One region of the Lysinibacillus sp. NPDC059133 genome, then DNA from elsewhere that is predicted to be linked to it. Evidence: a T-box and tRNA genes for the amino acid it is inferred to sense, from the RefSeq annotation. Region 1 holds a T-box; the other holds one or more tRNA genes.
The links. A T-box is a leader RNA that pairs with one kind of tRNA and senses whether it is charged. The one in region 1 lies ahead of ACFXN8_RS18455 (valine--tRNA ligase), so its partner is inferred to be a tRNA-Val.
Positions count from the first base shown of each region.

Region 2: it has a tRNA-Val gene. The T-box ahead of ACFXN8_RS18455 (valine--tRNA ligase) is inferred to sense a tRNA for this amino acid. The anticodon was not compared.

Region 1 covers NZ_JBHZDH010000040.1:6,817-23,290, reverse strand. The annotation lists partial or broken gene ACFXN8_RS18505 (MBL fold metallo-hydrolase) at 1-612, shown strand, start outside; gene ACFXN8_RS18500 (hypothetical protein) at 733-1,266, shown strand; gene hemA (glutamyl-tRNA reductase) at 2,115-3,479, shown strand; gene ACFXN8_RS18490 (cytochrome C assembly family protein) at 3,672-4,499, shown strand; gene hemC (hydroxymethylbilane synthase) at 4,518-5,450, shown strand; gene ACFXN8_RS18480 (uroporphyrinogen-III synthase) at 5,440-6,201, shown strand; gene hemB (porphobilinogen synthase) at 6,198-7,178, shown strand; gene hemL (glutamate-1-semialdehyde 2,1-aminomutase) at 7,179-8,471, shown strand; gene ACFXN8_RS18465 (SRPBCC family protein) at 8,703-9,149, shown strand; gene ACFXN8_RS18460 (valyl-tRNA synthetase) at 9,443-10,249, shown strand; T-box leader at 10,519-10,804, shown strand; gene ACFXN8_RS18455 (valine--tRNA ligase) at 10,932-13,577, shown strand; gene ACFXN8_RS18450 (bifunctional folylpolyglutamate synthase/dihydrofolate synthase) at 13,835-15,127, shown strand; gene ACFXN8_RS18445 (bifunctional folylpolyglutamate synthase/dihydrofolate synthase) at 15,124-16,377, shown strand.
Region 2 covers NZ_JBHZDH010000066.1:1,543-8,389, forward strand. The annotation lists gene mbcS (acyl-CoA synthetase MbcS) at 1-297, opposite strand, end outside; tRNA gene ACFXN8_RS23355 (tRNA-Asn) at 564-640, shown strand; tRNA gene ACFXN8_RS23360 (tRNA-Glu) at 769-843, shown strand; tRNA gene ACFXN8_RS23365 (tRNA-Val) at 916-991, shown strand; tRNA gene ACFXN8_RS23370 (tRNA-Tyr) at 1,006-1,089, shown strand; tRNA gene ACFXN8_RS23375 (tRNA-Gln) at 1,107-1,181, shown strand; tRNA gene ACFXN8_RS23380 (tRNA-Lys) at 1,196-1,268, shown strand; gene rocF (arginase) at 1,443-2,348, shown strand; gene sigW (RNA polymerase sigma factor SigW) at 2,502-3,065, shown strand; gene ACFXN8_RS23395 (zf-HC2 domain-containing protein) at 3,079-3,705, shown strand; gene cdaA (diadenylate cyclase CdaA) at 3,855-4,691, shown strand; gene ACFXN8_RS23405 (CdaR family protein) at 4,684-5,784, shown strand; gene glmM (phosphoglucosamine mutase) at 6,084-6,847, shown strand, end outside.

The DNA.
Region 1 (16,474 bases):
TTGACTGATTTGCCGATTGTTGTTTTAACAACTCATGTGCATGTTGATCATATTGGAAGCCATGGAGAATTTGAAAATGTTTATGTTCATGAAGCTGACTCAGATTGGTTAACTAATGGTGTTAAAGGATTGACCATAGAACAAATAAGAAGAGATATTAGTAGAGATATAACAATTCCAACTCCAAAAACGTTTAATCCAGAAACATATAAACCATATCAAGGAACACCAACTGGCTTATTACAGGATGCTGATATGTTTGATATAGGGAATAGAGAATTAATTATTCATCATACTCCTGGGCATTCTCCAGGTCATATATGTATTTTTGACAAAACAAACGGTTATTTGTTTACTGGTGATTTACTTTATGATGAAACACCTATTTATGCTTTTTACCCTTCGACTAACCCTCTTGATTTAGTTGATTCCTGGGAAAAGATATCAAAGATCCCATATGTCACAAAAATTTATGGTTCACAGAATACATTAGGTCTTGAACAAAGTATCCTACAAGAACTCGTAAACGCAGTTAAGGAACTTAAAGAAAAGGATCTAGTAAAGTTTGGAACAGGGATTCATAAATTTAAAGGGTTTAGTGTACAGTTTTAATTTTTTCTTGAACGGAGATATAAGCTCAATTGCACTCCTTAGAAGAGGGTTGATTATTCATTATATAAATTTAATGAATTTGGGAATGTTACACCTAAAGATATTTTGAGGTGGAAACAAATGAATAGAACGCTTTATCTTTTCTTAGTTTCATTTTGTACATTTTTTTTAATAACATTACATGCATCTGCAAAGGATAAACCAAGTCCTTATGAAGAAATATATCCTGAAATAGGATATAAATCGGTTGAAGAAGCAAGGAATGATTTTGAACAACATTTTAACCAAAAACTAAAGCTACCGCTTAGAGTTCCCCCAATAAGCTTTACACATCATTTTGGACGATTCTCCGATTCAAAATATGTAGGCAATGATACATTTGAAGTGACATTTATAAATGATCAATTATCCGAAAATCACTATAAAATTGATATTCGTCCACTTAAGTACAAATTGCCTCTAAGAGAGAAATATGTAGTAAAAACTTATGAATTAAAAAATGGGGTTGTGGCCACATATATGACCATTTCAGGTTTTAATGTGCTTGTTTTCGAGAGAGAAAATTTGCAGTATATGCTAAGTATAGATAAACGAGTTTCAAATAAAGTAACTCCTGAAACTTTAGTGGACATAGCTAATTCTATTGATTATTAAATGGAACAAAAATTTTGATGTGACTCGAGAAACAATAGTATAGAAAAGTAAAAATAGCCTTGTTAAAGATAATTAAACAAAGGCTATTTTTATATATCTTAAAATAAATTTCATTTAAACTGTTCAAATTAATAATAGAGACGTTCAAATTTAGTTCGACTCTATTAGGATGATCTTTTTAAAACGTATGTCATGTGGATAAGTTGATTGTAGTGGAGGCTTGGCGACTCCTTGGGGATCAGCAATAGAGGAACGAAGGCTAAGAACGTCACGTCCTGTGATAACGTCTTCGTGACCAACATCGGTGCTGTTGCTGTCGCTTCGTTGCACTACGCTTTCGCACAGAATGAAACCCTTTTGCTGACGCTGCGTTAGCACTACGCTTTCGCGCAAAAAACATCTGTTGGCCCGAGACCCTACAGCGAAGCGGCTCATCGGACGCCCCCAGGAAGCTTTGCTCTGTGCGAAAGCGTAGCGTCAGCAATTGTTTTATCTGTGCGAAAGCGTAGCGACAGCAACAATTGTTTTATCTGTGCGAAAGCGTAGCGACAGCAACAACAAATGTTTTCTGTAGCGAAAGCAAAGCGGCAGCTACAAAGCGCCAAGCCGGAACGGAAATCAACCACACGTTTTGGTTAAGAGCCATTTAATTCTGTCCTTTTAAAACAATGTTCTGGACAAACATTAAATTTGAAACAGAACGTATAATTTGTTACACTTAGTTTATAATAATTCTAATGTAGAAGATGAATTTCAGTTCTTCATGACATGTTCACAAATTATTAATGAACTCTTGTCGAACTGTGCTATAATGAGATTTGTCAATTAGAACGTGAGAGGTGTTATTCATGCATACCATCGTAGTAGGCTTGAATTATAAAACAGCGCCTGTTGAAATTCGTGAAAAGTTATCATTCATAGAGAGTGAACTACCACAGGCAATGGAAGCGCTACAACAACAAAAAAGTATATTAGAAAATGTTATTGTTTCGACATGTAACCGTACAGAAATTTATGCAGTGGTTGATCAATTGCATACTGGACGTCATTTTGTTAAACAGTTTTTAGCAAATTGGTTCGACCTACCTGTGGAGACATTTTCTTCGTATTTAACAATTCGAGAAGAAGATGAGGCAATCGAGCATTTATTCCAAGTGACAGCTGGAATTGATTCGATGGTACTTGGCGAAACTCAAATTTTAGGACAAGTAAGAAAAAGCTTCTTAAGTGGACAAGAGATTGGAACTACAGGAACGGTATACAATCAGCTATTTAAACAAGCAGTGACATTTGCGAAACGTGCACATAATGAAACGGCTATCGGTGAGAACGCGGTATCTGTCTCTTATGCAGCAGTTGAACTAGCGAAGAAAATATTCGGATCTTTACAACGTAAACATGTAGCAATTTTAGGTGCAGGAAAAATGGGGGAACTTGCTATTGAGAACCTTTACGGTAGCGGTGTAGGAAAAGTAACCGTAATTAACCGTACGTTCGAAAAAGCAGAAAGTTTAGCAGCTAAATTTGACGGTGAAGCAAAATCTATGAAGGAACTACAATGTTCGTTACTTGAAGCGGATATTTTAATTACGTCTACAGGTGCAACAGATTATGTGATTGACTATGAATTGATGCAATTTGTCGAACGTTTACGTAAAGGTAAACCATTATTTATGGTAGATATTGCAGTTCCACGTGATATTGATCCACGTGTTGGAGATTTACCAAATGTTTTCTTATATGATATAGATGATTTACAAGGCATCGTCGAAGCAAACTTAGCAGAACGTGAACGTGCTGCTGCTGATATTTCTTCGATGATTGGCAAAGAGGTTGTGCAATTTAAAGATTGGGTTGCGACTCTTGGCGTTGTCCCTGTCATCTCGGCTTTACGTAAAAAAGCGAATCATATTCAAGAAGAGACAATGATTAGTATCGAAAATAAAATGCCGGATTTAACGGATCGAGAACGTAAAATTTTAAGTAAGCATACAAAGTCTATTATTAATCAATTGTTAAAAGAACCAATTTTACAAGCTAAGGAAATGGCAAATTCACCAAAAGCAAATGAACAGTTACGTTTATTCCAACAAATTTTCGGTATTGAGGATGCTGTGGAAGCTGAAGTTACTGCGATGACAGAACAAGAGCTTGAACGCAAAGAGCGCTTACAGTCGTCACAATCTTCTACTGAACCAAAGTATTCTTTCTAAAGATGTCTATGTGTTCGCGGTGCAACTTTAGAAAAGTTGCCCTTCGAGCTTTTTTCCGCGAACGAGATTTTCTACTGATTTTTAAATGAGGCGTTTTCGTATCTGTATGGTAAACTAAGGATACGAAAACGTTTTTTTTTCTAGGCTAAAGTACACTACTTTAGCACTTTCAATATAAAGAAGGGATGTCTATTGGCTGATTTGACAATGACAAGGCTCTATGAAGTAATGATCGTCTTGTATGCGATCAGTCTAGTATTTTACTTTACTGATTACTTTTATAAGCAAATACGAGCAAGGCGAGTTGCTTTTTGGCTTGTTTCATTCGTATGGATAATTCAAAGTGCCATTATTTTATTAACTTTTGTGGAAACGAAGCGTTTTCCGATTTTATCCTTGTCAGAAGGGATTCTCTTTTATTCCTGGCTGCTCGTGACATTGTCTATTATTTTGCACTGTATTGCACGAGTTGATCTACCGGTATTTATTATTAATATACTAGGATTTTTATTCGCTAGTATCTTTACTTTTATGCCGAAACGGCCGACAGGAGTAGTTAGTGATACTTTAATTTCGGAATTGCTTTTTATTCATATATCATTTGCCATTTTATCTTACGCAGCGTTTTCTTTAACATTTGTTTTTGCGATATTGTATTTAGTATTATATCGTTTGCTGAAAAAGAAAAAATGGTCACATTTATGGACAAGGTTGCCATCACTACAGCAGACGAGTAACTGGATGAATGTTTCATTTTACATTGGTATTCCAGTGTTATCTGTAAGTTTAGTTTTAGGGTTTGAATGGGCACTACTAACGCTAGAGAGTTTTTCAATTTTTGATGCGAAGATTATTGGGTCCTTTATTATTTTAATTTTGTATTGCTTTATATTGTATGTGAATCGTAAAGGTAAACTGACAGGGACAACTTATGCGTGGGTACATATATACGCTTACCTATTAGTTGTTGTTAACTTCTTTTTAGGAAGCAGTTTATCACGATTCCATTTATGGTATTAGAAGAGAGGTTGAAGACTGTTGAGAAAAATTATTGTAGGTTCTAGAAGAAGTAAGCTAGCTTTAACACAAACAAATTGGTTTATCAATGAGTTAAAAGCTGCTGGTGTTCCATTTGAATTTGAAGTGAAAGAAATTGTCACGAAAGGTGATCAAATTTTAGATGTGCAGCTATCTAAGGTTGGTGGTAAAGGGCTTTTCGTAAAAGAAATTGAACAAGCACTTTACGACAAAGAAATTGATTTTGCTGTTCATTCTATGAAGGATATGCCTGCATTACTGCCTGAAGGATTAGTCATTGGCTGTATTCCACCACGTGAAGATGCGCGTGATGCATTTATTTCAAAAGGACATGTGAAATTTGCAGATCTTCCAGCAGGAGCTGTAGTTGGGACAAGTTCTCTTCGTCGCAGTGCTCAACTTTTAACAGTCCGTCCAGATATAGAAATTAAATGGATTCGTGGAAATGTAGATACACGCTTAGCTAAACTTGAAACTGATGAATACGATGCTATTATTTTAGCGGCAGCTGGACTAAAACGCCTAGGCTGGAGCGATGATGTAGTTACTGAGTTTTTACCTGTTGAGGATTGTCTACCAGCAGTAGCACAGGGCTCTCTAGGTATTGAATGCCGTGGAGACGATACAGAACTATTAACGGAATTAGGCAAGTTAACAGATAGCATTACATGGCAAGAAGCACATGCAGAACGTGCTTTCCTAGCGGCTATGGATGGCGGCTGCCAAGTACCTATCGCAGGATACGCAAAGTCTAACGGGGAAGAAATTACATTAACTGGTCTTGTTGCTGCACCAGATGCTTCAGTTGTTTATAAGGAAACGGTTGTGGGCACTAATGCGGAAGCAGTTGGGAAAGAGCTTGCTGAGATTTTAACAAAGCAAGGAGCCTTTGATTTAATTCAACGAGTAAAGGCAGAGCAAGATGCAAAATAATTTACCTTTAGAAGGTAAAACTATTATTTTGACAGGTACATCTAAGACGACAACAATAATAGATGACATTACAGCTTTAGGTGGCCATGCAGTAATTGCCCCATTGATTGAAACTTGCGAGCTGATTGATAGTAACGACGATGTGCAGTTAGAGTTTGCACATCAATTTGAATGGCTCATTTTTACGAGTCAAAATGCGGTAGAAGCTTTTGCTAACAAGATGCAACGCTTTAATGTAAGTGCTGCGCATTTTCAAGGGAAAATTGCTTCTATTGGTACTAAAACTACTGCAGCTTTAGAAAAGCTAGGATTCCATGTGAGCTTTATGCCTTCTATATTTAGTGCAGATGTATTTGTTCAAGAATTTCCTAATGTAGCAGGTAGCAATCCTACGTGTCTATTTATTCGTGGAGAAAAAGCGAAAAAGACATTAAAGGAAGGGCTACCCTTTAAATTGAAGGAATGGACAGTTTATGAAACGATTGAGCGACATGATCAAATACAATTAATGATTGAATGTATCTGTGCGAATAGTGATGTCACAGTGATTTTTGCTAGCCCTTCCGCGGTTGATGCCTACGCCAAGGATGTAGCTTCGGTAGTTGGTTGGAGGGCAGTGCGTGTAGCAGTAATCGGTCATATTACAGAAGCAGCTATTTTAAATCACGGTGCTATTGTAGATGTTATGCCGAGCGTATATACAATGCAAGCAGTTATCGAGGAAATAACGAAAGTAGGAGAAAGAAAATGACAAAATTACAATTTCAGAGACATCGTCGTTTGCGTGCAAACGCTGCTATACGATCAATGGTAAAAGAAACATACTTACACAAAGAGGACTTAATTTATCCAATTTTCGTTATGGAAGGCGAAAATATTAAAAACGAAGTATCTTCTATGCCGGGAGTTTTTCAATTTTCATTAGATAAACTTGAAGCTGAGATTGATGAAGTTGTTGCTTTAGGTATTCCTGCGGTTATTTTATTTGGCTTACCTGCAGAAAAAGATGCAGTCGGAACTGGTGCATTCCATGATCATGGTATTGTGCAAGAAGCAACACGACTTATTAAAGCTCGCTACCCAGAGCTTTTAGTTATTGCAGATACATGCTTATGTGAATTTACAGATCATGGTCATTGTGGCTTAATTGAAGGCGATCAAATTTTAAATGATCCTTCATTAGAAGTTTTAGCACGTACAGCAGTATCACAAGCAAAAGCCGGTGCGGATATCATCGCTCCTTCCAATATGATGGATGGTTTTGTGGCAGCGATTCGTGCAGGTCTAGATGAAGCAGGCTTTGAAAATGTTCCGATTATGTCATATGCCGTAAAATATGCATCTAGCTACTATGGTCCATTCCGAGAAGCAGCTGATGGCGCGCCTCAATTTGGTGATCGTAAATCATACCAAATGGATCCATCGAATCGTATGGAGGCATTCCGTGAAGCGGAGTCGGATATTGCAGAAGGTGCAGATTTCTTAATCGTTAAGCCAGCTCTAAGTTATTTAGATATTATTCGTGATGTAAAAAATAACTTTACATTACCGATTGTTGCATACAACGTTTCTGGTGAATATGCAATGATTAAAGCAGCGGCTATTAATGGCTGGATTGAAGAGAAAAAAGTAGTGCTTGAAACGTTACTTAGCATGAAACGTGCAGGCTCAGATTTAATCATTACGTATCATGCTAAAGATGTTGCACGTTGGTTGGAGGAGAAATAAATGACGCGTTCTTACGAAAAATCAAAACAAGCTTATGCTGAAGCAATTAACTTAATGCCAGGTGGCGTTAGTAGCCCAGTACGTGCATTCAAATCCGTAAATATGGATCCGATATTCATGGAATCTGGTCAAGGTGCTATTATTAAAGACATTGATGGCAATGAATATATTGATTATGTATTATCATGGGGACCTCTTATTTTAGGTCATACACATCCTGAAGTTGTACAAGCAATTGCAGAAACAGCAGCGAAAGGCTCTTCGTTTGGAGCACCGAGCTATACAGAAAATCGATTAGCTAAATTAGTATTAGATCGTCTTCCTGGTATGGAAATGATTCGCTTCGTGTCTTCTGGGACAGAGGCTACGATGTCTGCTTTACGCGTAGCTCGTGGTGTTACAGGACGCGATAAAATTTTGAAATTTGAGGGTTCTTATCATGGTCATGGAGATTCCTTACTTATTAAAGCAGGCTCAGGGGTAGCTACATTAGGCTTACCTGACAGTCCTGGTGTCCCAGCGGATATTGCGCGTAATACGTTAACAGTAGCGTACAATGACTTAGAAGGGGCAAAACTAATTTTCGAAAAGTTTGGTTCAGAGCTTGCGGCAGTGATTGTTGAGCCAGTTGCAGGAAATATGGGCGTTGTCCCTCCACAACCAGGCTTCCTACAAGGCTTAAGTGAATTAACAAAGGAACATGGATCATTGTTGATTTATGATGAAGTTATGACAGGCTTCCGTGTTGACTATGGCTGTGCACAAGGTTATTTTGATGTAACACCAGATATGACAACATTAGGAAAAGTAATTGGCGGTGGACTTCCTGTTGGTGCATTTGCAGGGAAAAAGGAAATTATGGAGCAAGTGGCACCAGCTGGTCCAATCTATCAAGCTGGGACATTGTCAGGGAATCCATTAGCGATGACAGCTGGCTATGAAACATTAACTCGCCTTGATCATAATTCTTATGAATACTTCAAAAAGCTAGGAGATCAATTAGAGGCTGGTTTCCGTGAAGCCGCAACGAAATACAATATTCCACATACTGTAAATCGTGCTGGTTCAATGATAGGTTTCTTCTTTACGAACGAAGATGTTATTGATTTTGATTCAGCAAAAACGTCTGATTTACAATTATTTGCTGAATACTTCCGTCTAATGGCAGAAGAAGGTATTTTCTTACCGCCATCTCAATTTGAAGGTTTATTTATTTCTACTGCACATACGGAAGAGCATATCGCAAAAACAGTTGATGCTTTCCATAAAGTATTTGCACAATTAGCAAGATAATAGGTAGTTACAAAATAGCATGCTATGAGTATTTTCTCGCATGCTATTTTTTTGTTGTTTAGTAATATGTTTTTTATTTTTGCCCGTTAAAAAATTCATTGGATTATCAATGAATGGAAAAATCGTTACCGCTTGAAAAAAATTTATTAAAATTATAACTTTCAGCATAGCCAAATCGTGGGCGAAATCGTATATAATATAGCTATTCATAAAAGAAAGTAGTGAATTGATATGGCAACTGGCACACATATGGTCGAAGTACCCGTAGGAATTGAAAATGTATGGGATTTCGTCAGTGATATGGAAAAATGGGCAAAGCTTGTCCCAGGTTATAATGCACATGAAATGATTGATGAAAAACATTCAAATTGGACGTTTAAAGGTAATGTTGGTGTACTGAAAAAAACAGTACAAGTAGAGATTACTATTTTAGAATGGGCAGCGCCTTCTAAAGTAACATTCGAATTAAAAGGAATTTCTGATAACTTTTCAGGAAACGGTTATTTCCTAGCAGAGAGTATTGATGCAGAAAATACAAAAATGACAGGCTTCTTGGAAGTAATAGCAGGAGGATTAGCTGGTCCTGTTTTAAATCCAATCTTTAAGCCGATCGTACCAAAAGCAACACAAATGTTAACAGATCGTGTAGCAAATAAAATTAAATTGGTGAATGTATAATAAGTTGTTGAACCAACAGTAAAAAGGCATGCTAGAAGAAGTTTTCTAGTATGCCTTTTTTAGGCTCATTATTTGGGTTGTTACGGCTGGGCTCTTTCCTAGGGGCGTTTCGATGAGCCGCTTCCCGTGAGTGCAATACAAAATCCGAACGCATTGTTTATCTGCGCGAACGCAAAGAGTCAGCTATACAATTATGCCAAGTCGAAATTGATTAATCATCCTATAGCATACTATCCTTCAAAGCTTCATATGATGCAAGAGGAGGGATTATTATCGAACACAAAACTTGGAGTATGAGTGAAACTTTTTGTTTTCCTGGTTACGGCTGCCCAACAGAAATAGCAGCTGTACAAATTAAGCCACGGTGGCAGACAACGCAGCTAGAAGATTCTCTACGATTAATGGGTATTTATCATATCACAGCACATGTTCGCTTTGATTTTCAAGACATGCGAGCTTTCATGGATGATGAAGAATTAGTACAAATCGATAACCTGGATATTCAAGGGGATACTGGTTATTTTGAGTATGCAGTTCCTTTAAATGTAGATTTACCAATGGATGCAGCTATTGAAGATTTAATGGTAAAGGATATTCGACCTATTTTGACGAATCAGATGTGTCAGCTCGAATGGACGGTTACAAGTGTTTTTAATGAGCCTGAGCTAGCATTAGAAAAAGCTCACGTTTTAGAAACTGCTAATGCCTCAGCTCAAATAGAGGTGGACCTTGCAAAAGAAACGGCACAGGTAAAACAACCTGCAACTGTAGTAGCTTCGAATCAAGAAGAAAAAACTGTAGCTGTAACGGCTTCGGTACAAGAAGAGAAGTCTACAGCAGTAGTAGCTTCGACACAAGAGGAAAAATCAAAGATTGTTACATTTGCAGCTCAAAAGGAAAAGTCTGAAGCAATAGTAGCTTCAGACAAAAAAGAAAAGCCTGCACCAGTTGAGCAAAAAACAATGTTGAGGGAATCCTCAAGTCATATTGTAGTCCGTGAATCTAGCTCCTGGCATGAAGTTCCATCGATGATCTGGGATTTAACCGAAGACTATACACCGCTAAAGGTTCGTGTTTCAAATGACTTCATTCAAAAGTAAATAGCATAGAAGTAACAGGAGCAATAAGATGATGAAATCTCCAGATGTTGGAATGATGATGACACGTATAAACTGAAAAACACAAATTGGTACAATTATCGTTTTGCAATAAAAACGAAATTGTCGTAGCCATGGTGGTAAAAGCCAAGGATTATACTTACGTCGTCGCATTTGAATTTTCACTTCCTTTTCTAGTAGTGCTTCCTAAAAAATGACTAAATCACTTGAAAAATTGCACGATTCTGCGGTACAATGTGAAAAAGTCGAATATAGATGCTATGACAGGGAAGAGTAAATTAGTAGTGCATTTTAAGAGAGGAAACGGTAGCTGAAAAGTTTCTATATGTACCTAATTGAATGTAGCCCTCGAGCAGCTTTAGTGAACTAACAGTAGTTAAAGCCGGTTAAACACCGTTACCGAATTGAGAGCCAGTAGTAAAAGGCTTAAGCAAGTAGTATATTCTATTTCTTGATGAAATGTGTATAGTGACCGCTTAACTCGCCTCTGCTGGAATTAAAGGTGGTACCGCGAATTTAAACTCCTTCGTCCTTTTAGACGTTAGGAGTTTTTTTTATTTTCTTTAAATCTTCTGGTAAATGTGCCTCAGCATGAGACATAAAAACAGAATGATTGGTACTATCTCACACCGGTAAAATTAATAAGTCAACAGGAGGAGTCAAAATGACAGAAAACATTTCAATGCCTACAAAATATGATCCACAGTCCATTGAAGCAGGTCGTTATGAATGGTGGTTACAAGGGAAATTTTTTGAGGCGCAGCCTACAAGTGAAAAGGAGCCTTATTCTATTGTTATTCCACCACCGAATGTAACAGGTAGACTACATCTTGGCCATGCTTGGGATACAACATTACAAGATATTTTAATTCGTATGAAGCGCATGCAAGGTTATGATGCACTTTGGTTACCAGGTATGGACCATGCAGGTATTGCGACACAAGCAAAAGTAGAAGCCAAACTACGAGAAGATAATATTACACGTTATGATTTAGGTCGTGAAAAATTCCTCGAAAAAACATGGGAATGGAAAGAAGAGTATGCTGGGCATATTCGTGATCAATGGGCGAAGCTTGGTCTTGGATTAGATTATTCTCGTGAGCGTTTCACACTTGATGAAGGTCTTTCTGATGCAGTTAAAACTGTTTTCGTTCAATTATATGAAAAAGGCTTAATCTATCGTGGCGAACGCATTATTAACTGGGACCCTGCTGCAAAAACTGCATTATCAGATATTGAAGTTATTTATCAAGATGTTCAAGGTGCATTCTATCATATGAAGTACCCATTAGCTGATGGCTCAGGATATGTGGAAGTTGCGACTACACGTCCTGAAACAATGCTAGGAGACTCTGGGGTAGCCGTTCACCCGAAAGATGAGCGCTATCAACACTTAATCGGTAAAACAGTTATTTTACCAATCGTAGGCCGTGAAATTCCTATCGTAGCAGATGACTACGTAGAGATGGAATTTGGTACTGGGGTTGTAAAAATGACACCAGCACACGATCCTAACGACTTTGAGGTTGGTAACCGCCACAACCTAGAACGCATTCTTGTCATGAATGAAGATGGTACAATGAACGAACTTGCTGGCAAGTATAACGGTATGGATCGCTTTGAATGCCGTAAGCAAATCGTAGCTGATTTACAAGAAGCAGGCGTGCTTATCCGTATTGAAGAGCATACACATTCAGTAGGTCACTCCGAACGTTCGGGTGCTGTTGTAGAGCCATATCTTTCTGCACAATGGTTCGTAAATATGCAACCACTTGCTGATGCTTCACTTACTCTTCAAAAAGATGAAGAAGGGCAAGTAAACTTCGTACCATCTCGTTTTGAAAACACATATTCTCGCTGGATGGAAAACATTCGCGACTGGTGTATCTCTCGTCAATTATGGTGGGGTCATCAAATTCCTGCTTGGTATCACAATGAAACAGGTGAAATTTACGTAGGAAAAGAAGCACCAGCAGATGCAGAAAATTGGACGCAAGATGAAGACGTATTAGATACATGGTTCTCGTCAGCACTATGGCCATTTTCTACAATGGGTTGGCCAGATGAGACAAATGAAGAATATAAACGTTACTATCCAACAAGCACACTTGTAACTGGTTATGATATTATTTTCTTCTGGGTTTCTCGAATGATCTTCCAAGGTCTTGAATTTACAGGTCAGCGCCCATTCAAAGATGTATTAATTCACGGTTTAGTACGTGATGGTGAAGGACGCAAGATGAGTAAATCACTTGGCAATGGTGTAGATCCTATGGATGTTATTGATCAGTATGGTGCCGATTCATTACGTTACTTCTTAGCTACTGGTTCTTCTCCTGGTCAAGATTTACGCTATACAACTGAAAAAGTAGAATCAGTATGGAACTTTGCAAATAAGATTTGGAATGCCTCTCGTTTTGCTTTAATGAACATGGAAGGTATGACATATGATGAAATCAACTTAACTGGTGAAAAATCAGTTGCCGATAAATGGATTCTTACTCGCTTAAATGAAACAATTGAACGTGTAACATCTCTTGCAGAACGTTATGAGTTTGGTGAAGTTGGTCGTGAGCTGTATAACTTCATTTGGGATGATTTCTGTTCTTGGTATATTGAAATGGCTAAATTACCGTTATATGGTGATGACGAAGCAGCTAAGAAAACGACTCGTTCTATTTTAGCTTACGTTTTAGATCAAACTATGCGTCTATTACATCCATTCATGCCATTCATTACAGAAGAAATCTGGCAGCACTTACCTCATGAAGGCGAATCAATAACAGTGGCAGCATGGCCAACTGTACGTACGGATCTTCATTTTGCAGAAGAAGCGGACAATATGAAGCTCCTAATGGATATTATACGTTCAGTACGTAATATTCGTGCGGAAGTAAATACACCTATGAGCAAAAAAGTACCACTATATATTTCAGCGAAGGATGCTGCAACGGTTACAGTACTTGAAGCCAATAAAGCATATTTAGAAAAATTCTGTAATCCAGAAACGCTAACAATTGGAGAAAGTTTAGAAGCTCCTGGTCAGTCAATGACAGCAGTAGTTACTGGAGCTGAGCTATTCCTACCGCTTGTTGGACTAATTAATCTAGAAGAAGAAATTGCTCGTCTTGAAAAAGAATTAGAAAAATGGGCAAAAGAAGTGAAACTTGTAACTGGTAAGTTATCGAATGAAAAATTCGTATCTAAAGCGCCGGAAGCATTAGTTAATGCGGAACGTGAAAAATTAGCAGATTATGAAAGTAAACATGCGGTTGTATTAAAACGTTTAGAAGAACTGAAAAATATGTAAGATGGAGACAGCGGATGGCAATAGTCATCCGCTGTTTTTTTATCTTCATTCAGTAGAAGACCCTCACCTCTGAAGGTGGTAAGACTAAAACCTCTGGCGGATGAAATTAAACTTAAAACACACGGATTCGCACTTTCTAAAGTGTTTTTTTAGCTTTCATATAAGTGTAAGTAAACAAGAGTTTTTTACGAAAAGTATGTGTATTGGGCGCTACTTGTACTAAAATAGAGATATTGTAGTAAGAGGGAGTGTTTCTTTTGTTTAAAACGATGAAAGAATGTACAGATTTTATTTTTACGTTAAAGGCAGTTGATCATAAACGTGCACCGCTCGTATTGATGCGAGAGGTATTAGCATTTCTTAATAACCCACAGGACAGGCTACGTGTTATCCATTTAGCAGGCTCAAATGGAAAGGGGTCAACAGTGAATGCGCTAAGAGAAATGTTACAACTTACTGGTTACAAAGTAGGCGCCTTTACTTCACCTCATTTAGAGCGTGTTAATGAACGTATGACTATTAATGGGATTCAAATTTCTGAAGCACAATTTTTACACTATATGAACAAAGTTGCTGATATTATTGAGACACACTATGAAGGTGACTTTCCGAGCTTTTTTGAAGTTGTAACACTTATTATGTACCAATATTTTGCGGATGAAGAAGTGGATTTTGCGCTAATTGAAACGGGTCTTGGTGGGCGTTTAGATGCTACGAATGTCGTTACGCCTCTAATTTCAATTATTACAACAATTTCATTAGAACATACTGCGTTTTTAGGAGATACATTAGCAAAAGTAGCGTTTGAGAAAGCGGGAATTATTAAAGAAAGTGTACCTGTTATAGTGGGTGTTAAAAGTGAGGAGGCACTTTCGGTTATCAGTGAGGTAGCAAATGAGCGTCATGCTCCATGCCTTGTTTTAGGGAAGGATTTTACGGTTGAAAATATTGAACAAGGTACTGATATGCAACATTTTAATTACCGTAAAGCAAATGTGGAGATGGAAGCTATCCCATTAAAAATGGCTGGCGCGCATCAAATAAATAATGCAAGCCTTGCGATTACGGCGATCCTAACGTTAAGAGAGAATGGGGCCATTGATATTTCGGATACATCAATCCGTCAAGCTTTGGAAAAAGCTCAGTGGGCAGGCCGTTTTGAGCAATTACCTGGCAATATTATATTAGATGGGGCACATAATTCTGAAGGTACTACTGCACTAATTCAAACACTTAAAACGGTTTATCCACACCAAAACTATCGATTTATATATGCAGCACTATCGGATAAAGATCATGCGAAAAGTATTGCTTTAATGGATAGTATTGCTACATCAATTGCATTTACACAAATTGAGCTCCCTAATGCTATGCCTGCTGATCAATTAGCTGCATTATCTACAAATACGAACAAAATATATAATGCGCATTGGTGTGAAATGGTTCAAACGATGCTACATCAAAGAAATAATGAGGATGTTATCGTCATTACAGGCTCTTTGTATTTTATAGCTGAAATTCGACAATGGCTACAGGGGGAACAACGATGATCCCTAAATTGAATAGCTACAAGGAAAAATGGAATGTTCAGAGTGATGATGTTATTAAACCTGGTCTAACTGCGATTGAAGAAGCATTGGCACTAGTAGGTAATCCAGAAAACAAATTGCAAGTTGTGCATTTAGCAGGGACTAACGGTAAAGGCTCGACACTTACATTTCTAGAATCAATCGCCAAGGAACATGGCTTACGTGTTGGTAAATTTATGTCTCCTTGTATTTTGGACGTGCATGACCAAATTCAAGTAGAAGGTCAAGCTATTACAGAAGCTGAAATGAATCATGTATTCCAACAAATGCAGGCAGCCGGACTTAGTGGGAAACTAACAGATTTTGAACTTTTAACAGTTGCAACATTTTTACATTTTGTTTCTAGTAATGTAGATATTGCCCTTATTGAAGCTGGTATGGGGGGCTTACTTGATAGTACGAATGTGGTCACACCAATTGTCTCTATCATACCTAGTATCGCATTAGAGCATACGAATTTTTTAGGAGATACGATAGAAAGTATCACCTACCATAAAGCAGGGATTATTAAGCCATATCATCCAGTTATTATTGGCGATCTACCGTTAGAAGCAAAGAATATAGTCTACCAGGAAGCCAACAAAAAACATGCATCCGTTCTTGAGCTAAATCATCAATTTTATGTGGAACAAGAGAAAGATGGAGAGAGATATGTGTATAATGACACTGGCCTCCGTGTTACAAAGCTTACACGCACTATAAAGGGAGCACATCAGGCGAATAATATGGCACTTGCTACTACAGCTTTTTTCGAAGTGGCGACCGCACTAGCGTTACAAATTAGTAAAGAAGCTATTCAAAAAGCTGTAAAAAACGCAACCATTTTAGGACGTTTTGAAGAAATTATGCCTTATATTGTTTTAGACGGTGCGCATAATCCAGCGAGTGCTGAGAAGTTAATAGAAACGATTAAGCATGAGTACCCAGATGAGAAGATTACTTTTGTAATTGGAATTCTTGCAGATAAGGCTGTAAAAGAGATTTTGCAACAATTTGAGCAAGTAAGTGATTGTTTTTACTTTGTTGATTTTGATAACCCCCGTGCGATGGCTGCTCACAACATGCTTGAGCTGTCCAACGCCTCTCATAAAGCGGTTTTAGAAGATTATGTGCAATTTTTAAAACGACAGTCAGCAAACAAATCGAGGACTATTGTATCGGGTTCGTTGTATTTATTAACGGAAGTACGTAGTAGATTAAAAAATAATTAGCATTTAGTTGAACGAACAAGATCAGGTACTCTTAAAAATGAGTCCTGATTTTTTTTATTTAGTGTGAAAAATAATTTATACGATGGACTATTTGAGT
Region 2 (6,847 bases), on a different contig from region 1:
CATTTCTGAGCATGAAATAGGAACAATTCCAGCCTTTAGACAGCCAAGAAAGACAAAATAAGCCTCAGGCAGACGTGGAATAATAACTAATACGCGATCTCCTTTTTGAAGCCCCTTCTTCGTTAAGACATTCGCATATTGATTCATTTTTTGAACAAGTTCAACATAGGAAATTGTTCGGCGTTCCTGTTGAGTATTTAGCCATCGTATTGCTTGACGATCACTATCTTGGGAAAATTTCTCTAATTCCTCTGTGATGTTATAGAATTCTGGTGCAATTAAATCGTTTGTTACCATGTGAACATTCCTCCCCAAACAAATTTAATAGAAAATTCATAAAACTATCTCCATTTTAACAATTACAATAATATACAGCAAGAATATTCTATACATAAAATAGAAATATTAGATTTAATAGAGAACTATTAGGGTTCAGGTGGATGTGAAGGTATACTTCGACAAAAAATATAAAAATTTTCACAAAAGTATTGCATAATTTATAATGCTTGCTATAATAATAAATGTACTTAAGAGGTTTTAAAAACCGAATTGAATAGTATTGTTCCGAAGTAGCTCAGTTGGTAGTAGCACCTGACTGTTAATCAGGTTGTCGCAGGTTCGAGTCCTGCCTTCGGAGCCATTTTTTTGCCCATTTATAATGGTGATGTTATACATATAAAAAAAGTATAAAAAAGTATAAAAAAGTATTGCATCGATCAGTAAATAATGTTATCATAATTCTTGTCTTGTTCGAGACATTTGAAAAATGGCCCCTTGGTCAAGTGGTTAAGACACCGCCCTTTCACGGCGGTAACACGGGTTCGAATCCCGTAGGGGTCACCATTTATAAAACTTTGTAGTAATGCGAAGGTTTAAAAAAAAATTAACTGTGAAGAAATAAACACCTGTTTCTATGGAGGATTAGCTCAGCTGGGAGAGCATCTGCCTTACAAGCAGAGGGTCGGCGGTTCGAGCCCGTCATCCTCCACCATAATGTGTTATTTCGGAGGGGTAGCGAAGTGGCTAAACGCGGCGGACTGTAAATCCGCTCCTTAGGGTTCGGCGGTTCGAATCCGTCCCCCTCCACCAGTTTTTTTATATATGATTGGGGTATAGCCAAGCGGTAAGGCAACGGATTTTGATTCCGTCATGCCTAGGTTCGAATCCTAGTACCCCAGCCATTTTTATATTTTTTGAGCCATTAGCTCAGTTGGTAGAGCATCTGACTTTTAATCAGAGGGTCGAAGGTTCGAGTCCTTCATGGCTCACTTTTATTGAATAAAAAGTGTAACATTAACTACAGATACTAATCTCTTGCTGAAAACAGCAGGAGATTTTTTTATGCTCTTCTTAATTGTATAAATATTCATAAAATTGTGAGGTTGAGCCAGGTAGGATACAGGCTTTACAATAGACTTACAAGTACAAGGGGGTATGAAAAAATGAATAAACTAAATATTTCTATTATTGGGGTACCAACAGATTATGGGCAAACTCGTAGAGGGGTAGATATGGGACCGAGTGCCATCCGTTACGCAGGTGTTGTAGAACGCTTAGAGGCAATTGGGCATGTAGTACATGATCAAGGGGATATACGTGTTAGTCAAAAACAAGGGGGTATTATTGTTGATAAACAACTTCTGAATTTAGAGGAAGTTATCGATGTAAGTACATCTTTGGCGAATAGTGTAAATAAGTCAGTGGAACAAAAGTCATTTCCACTTGTACTCGGTGGCGACCATAGTATTGCTATTGGTACACTTGCAGGACTTAGTGAGCAATATAAAAATTTAGGTGTTATTTGGTTCGATGCACATGCTGACCTTAACACACCTGAAACGACACCTTCTGGTAATATACATGGTATGCCGTTAGCAGTTAGCATTGGCCTTGGTCATGAACGCTTAGTGAAAATTCGTAATAATGTACCGAAAATTAAACCTGAAAACGTCATTATTATTGGAGCACGTTCCGTAGATCCAGGTGAACGTGAATTAATTGGTCAGCAAGGAATCAAGGTGTATACAATGCACGAGGTAGATCGTCTTGGGATGACGCGTGTAATGGAAGATGCTCTTGCCTATTTAAGAGCGCGCGATATAGATGGTTTGCATTTATCACTTGATTTAGATGGATTAGATCCACTTTATACTCCAGGGGTTGGGACACCTGTACCTGGTGGGATTACGTATCGAGAAAGCCATTTGGCGATGGAGATGCTTCAGGAATCAGGTATGCTCACATCTGCTGAATTTGTTGAGGTTAACCCAATTTTAGATGAAAAGAATAGAACAGCTGATGTTGCTGTAGCATTGATGGGTTCCTTATTTGGTGAGACCCTAGTATAAGGCTCATCACTCTAGTTTAAAGATATTTGACAAAAAATTGCCTATTGCCACAATGTATAAAAATCTTTTGCTATAATTAATAACAAAATGAAACTTTTCTTATCGATGGGTCGTATAGTATAAGACAGTTGTAAAGGTGGAGAAATCAACACAATGGATGCGTTAGTAAACAAGAGAATAAAACAAGTGCTTAAAGGTGATCAAAACGCATTTGCAGATATTGTGAGTCTCTATCAGCACAAACTGTACCAAGTATGCTTTAGGATGTTAGGGAACAAGCAAGAATCTGAGGATATTACACAAGAAGCGTTTGTTCGTGCCTATATGAACTTGCATACTTTTGATCAAAAAAGAAAATTTTCGACGTGGCTTTATCGCATAGCGACAAACCTTTGCATAGACCGAATCCGGAAGAAAAAGCCGGACTATTATTTAGATGCGGAAGTAGCTGGTACAGAAGGACTTGATATGTATTCGCAAATCGCAGCGGATGACCAGCTACCAGAAGAACAGATAGAGCAAATGGAACTGCAAGATCGTATTCAATATGAGATTGGACGTTTGCCGGATAAATACCGTTCAGTTATAGTATTGAAATACATTGAAGAATTATCATTACAGGAAATTAGCGAGATTTTAGATATGCCTCTTGGAACGGTGAAAACGAGGATTCACCGCGGACGTGAAGCATTACGTAAGCAATTAAACAATCTGTAGGAGGGGAAGCGTCATGAATACTTGTCCAGAGCATATTATAGACTATATCCATGATTATTTAGATGGTGACATTAGTCGTGAGCATGAGCAAGAGTTAAAACGCCATTTGCATACATGCAGTGATTGTAAACAATTGATGCAGGAATTAAGTGAAACAATCGCCTTTGTGAAGAGTGCTTCCCATATTACAGCACCTCCGCATTTTGAAGAAGCCGTCATGGCTCGTTTACCGAAACCCAAAAGTCGTGTAGGCATGCAAAAATGGATTCGCCGGCATCCATTCTTTGTGGCAGCGGCAGTTTTTTGTTTATTCATGAGTGCAACTTTACTAGGTAGTTTCATGGATGACCAACAATTCTCTGTGACTAAACAGCCAAACCTTGTTGTTGACGGTCAAACGGTTATTGTACCGAAGGGAGAAGTTGTAAAAGGCGACATTGTTGTTAAAAATGGTGATTTAATTGTTGAGGGTGAAGTGGATGGCAATATTACCGTTATTAACGGACAGTATATGGCATCTTCGGCAGTTGTTTCAGGAAAAATAGAAGAAATTGACGAAGTATTTGAATGGCTTTGGTATACGATTAAAAATTCAGTAAAGTCTGCTGTAACATTCGAGGAGAACCAAGCAACTAAATAACACTCTATACGTCCTAATAGATAGTGCACGTGAGAGGCTGAAAGGTCTACTCTTTTGAGTAGACTTTTTATTTGAAAAAAGTTACATTTGTTAAGAATGTGCTATACTTAAATGTGTATGGATTCGCAATGAAAAGTGGGGGATGCCACGTGCAAATTATCGAACATTTCACTAATTTAACACCTGTGAATATTGTTATTAACTTATTAGATGTACTGCTCGTATGGTACGTTATTTATAAAATTTTAACCCTCATTAAAGGTACGAAGGCTGTCCAATTATTAAAAGGGATTTTCGTAATTATTATTGCGCGCCTTGCTACAGACTTTTTTGGGTTAGAAACGTTAGGGTGGATGTTACAACAAGTTATCGAGTTTGGTTTCTTGGCGATTATTATCATTTTCCAACCTGAAATAAGACGTGGCCTTGAACAAATTGGTAGAGGTAAGCTATTCCAACGTTCAATTAGTCAAGTTGAAGAAGAACAAACTAGGCTTATTGAAGCGATGAAGAAATCTGTTAGTTATATGGCCAAGCGTCGTATAGGGGCGTTAATTTCTATTGAAAAAGAAACTGGTCTAAATGAATATATCGAAACGGGCATAGGACTAAATGCTGAGATTTCATCGGAGTTACTGATTAACATTTTTATACCTAATACACCGCTTCATGATGGAGCAGTGATAATGCAGAAAGATAAAATATCGGCAGCGGCTTGTTATTTACCGCTTTCTGAGAGTCCGTTTATCTCTAAAGAACTTGGGACACGCCACCGAGCTGCACTCGGCTTAAGTGAAGTGACAGATGCCATTACTATTGTCGTATCAGAAGAAACCGGTGCCATTAGTCTTACAATGAATGGTAATCTACATCGAAATCTTTCTCTAGAGGAATTCGAAGGGCTGTTGCGTAAAATGTGGTTCGGATTAGCACAGGAGTCAAATGCAGCCTCTAAGTTAACTTGGAGGGGGAAAAAGAATGGATAAAATGATGGATAGCCCTTGGGTGTTACGAATCGTCGCACTATTTCTAGCCTTTTTGTTATTTTTCTCCGTTCATACCGAATTATCTCCTAAAAATAAAACAATAACGAGTGAGCAAACAGAGGTAATTCGAGATGTACCTGTAGATGTTTTTTATGATGATAAGAACCTCATTGTAACAGGTATACCTAAGACGGTGGATGTTACGATAAAAGGTCCAATGCCACTTGTTATAAAAACAAAGACAACGAAGGATTTTTCTGTATTTGTGGATTTGAGTAAATTACTTATAGGTGAGCATAATGTTAACCTACAATACCAAAATATTTCTGATAAGTTGCAAGTTACATTAGACCCTAAGACTATTAAGGTAAACATTGAGGAAAAGGTCACACAGGAGTTTCGTGTTGACCCTGAGATGAGTAATCGTTTAATCGAAGAAGGATATATTTTAAATGGCATGACTGCTAATCCAGCTACGGTGTATGTTACAGGTGCCAAAAGTGCCATTGATAGCATTAGCTATGTAAAAGCCACTGTAACAGGTGAACAAGGCTTGAAAGAACCGTTCTCACAGATAGCGGAAGTTAAAGTATTAGATCGTGATTTAAATAAATTAGATGTTACGATTGAACCGAAAACTGTGAAGGTACAAGTAGATATTGGAGCATACAGCAGAGAGTTGCCTGTAGTGCTTAAGGAAGTAGGAAAAGTGGCAAATGATATAACCGTTAACCAGTTAACAGTTAGCCCTACAATGGTGAGGGTATACGGTAGGAAATCTATCCTAGATGGTTTAACTGCAATACCATTAGAGGTGGACTTATCAAAAATTACAGAATCAACAACTTATGAATTTGATGTAAAATTACCAGAAGGTGTGACAAAAATATCTGAATCAAGGATTAAAGTGAAAGCAGACATTACGAAGGTAGAGCAGGAGAAAACACCAACAACGACACCAACAACTACCACACCTGCACCTTCACCCGTACCTGCACCTGCACCTGAACCTCCGCCTACTAAGGAGGAATCAGTCACTCCTTCTGAGGACAACACGCCACCAACAGAAAAAACAGAAGATGTTGATTCTTAAACAATAACTGACTATAATTTTATTTTGATTCAGTAGAGATTTCGTTCTCTATCGGTAAGGGTGTCATTTTCGGTTTTGAAACATTAACGAAAAAAGTTGCTCAGGCTAAATCAAAATACCTTATGCTAAATTTATCTGTGCTAATTTACAAGTCCAAATAAATGGGCATAGGGGCAAAATGAATAGTTACCAGAAAATGAACGAAAATAGACTTTTCCAAAAGTAAGCAGACGAGTGGTCTAGTTGTCAGTGTAGACAAGCGTGACCACCGTCTTGCATTGAAGGAGAGAATAATCAAAATGGGTAAATATTTTGGAACAGATGGCGTCCGTGGCGTCGCGAATAGTGAATTAACACCGGAGTTTGCATTTAAGCTTGGCCGCGTAGGTGGCTACGTTTTAACGAAGGATGCAACGGACCGTCCAAAGGTTTTAATCGGTCGTGACACACGTATTTCAGGTGAAATGCTTGAAGGTGCACTTGTAGCTGGTCTTTTATCAATCGGCGTAGAGGTAATGCGTCTTGGTGTTATTTCAACACCAGGTGTGGCTTACCTTACTCGAATTATGAGCGCAAATGCAGGCGTTATGATTTCAGCTTCACATAACCCAGTTGCTGATAATGGTATCAAATTTTTCGGTCCTGATGGCTTTAAACTAACAGATGCACAAGAGGCCGAAATCGAAGCAATATTAGATGCACAAGAAGATACATTGCCACGTCCAATCGGGGCAGATTTAGGTTCAGTAAGTGACTACTTCGAAGGTGGACAAAAATATATTCAATATTTAAAGCAAACAGTGGCTGAAGAATTTGAGGGCATCCATGTAGCATTAGATTGTGCACATGGCGCTACGTCTTCACTAGCTACACACCTATTTGCAGATTTAGAAGCGGATATCTCAACAATGGGTGCCTCACCAACAGGCTTAAATATTAATGAAGGTGTCGGTTCAACACATCCAGAGGGGTTAGCTAAATTTGTCACAGAAAAAGGTGCTGACGTTGGTCTAGCGTTCGATGGCGATGGGGACCGTTTAATCGCAGTAGATGAAAACGGTAA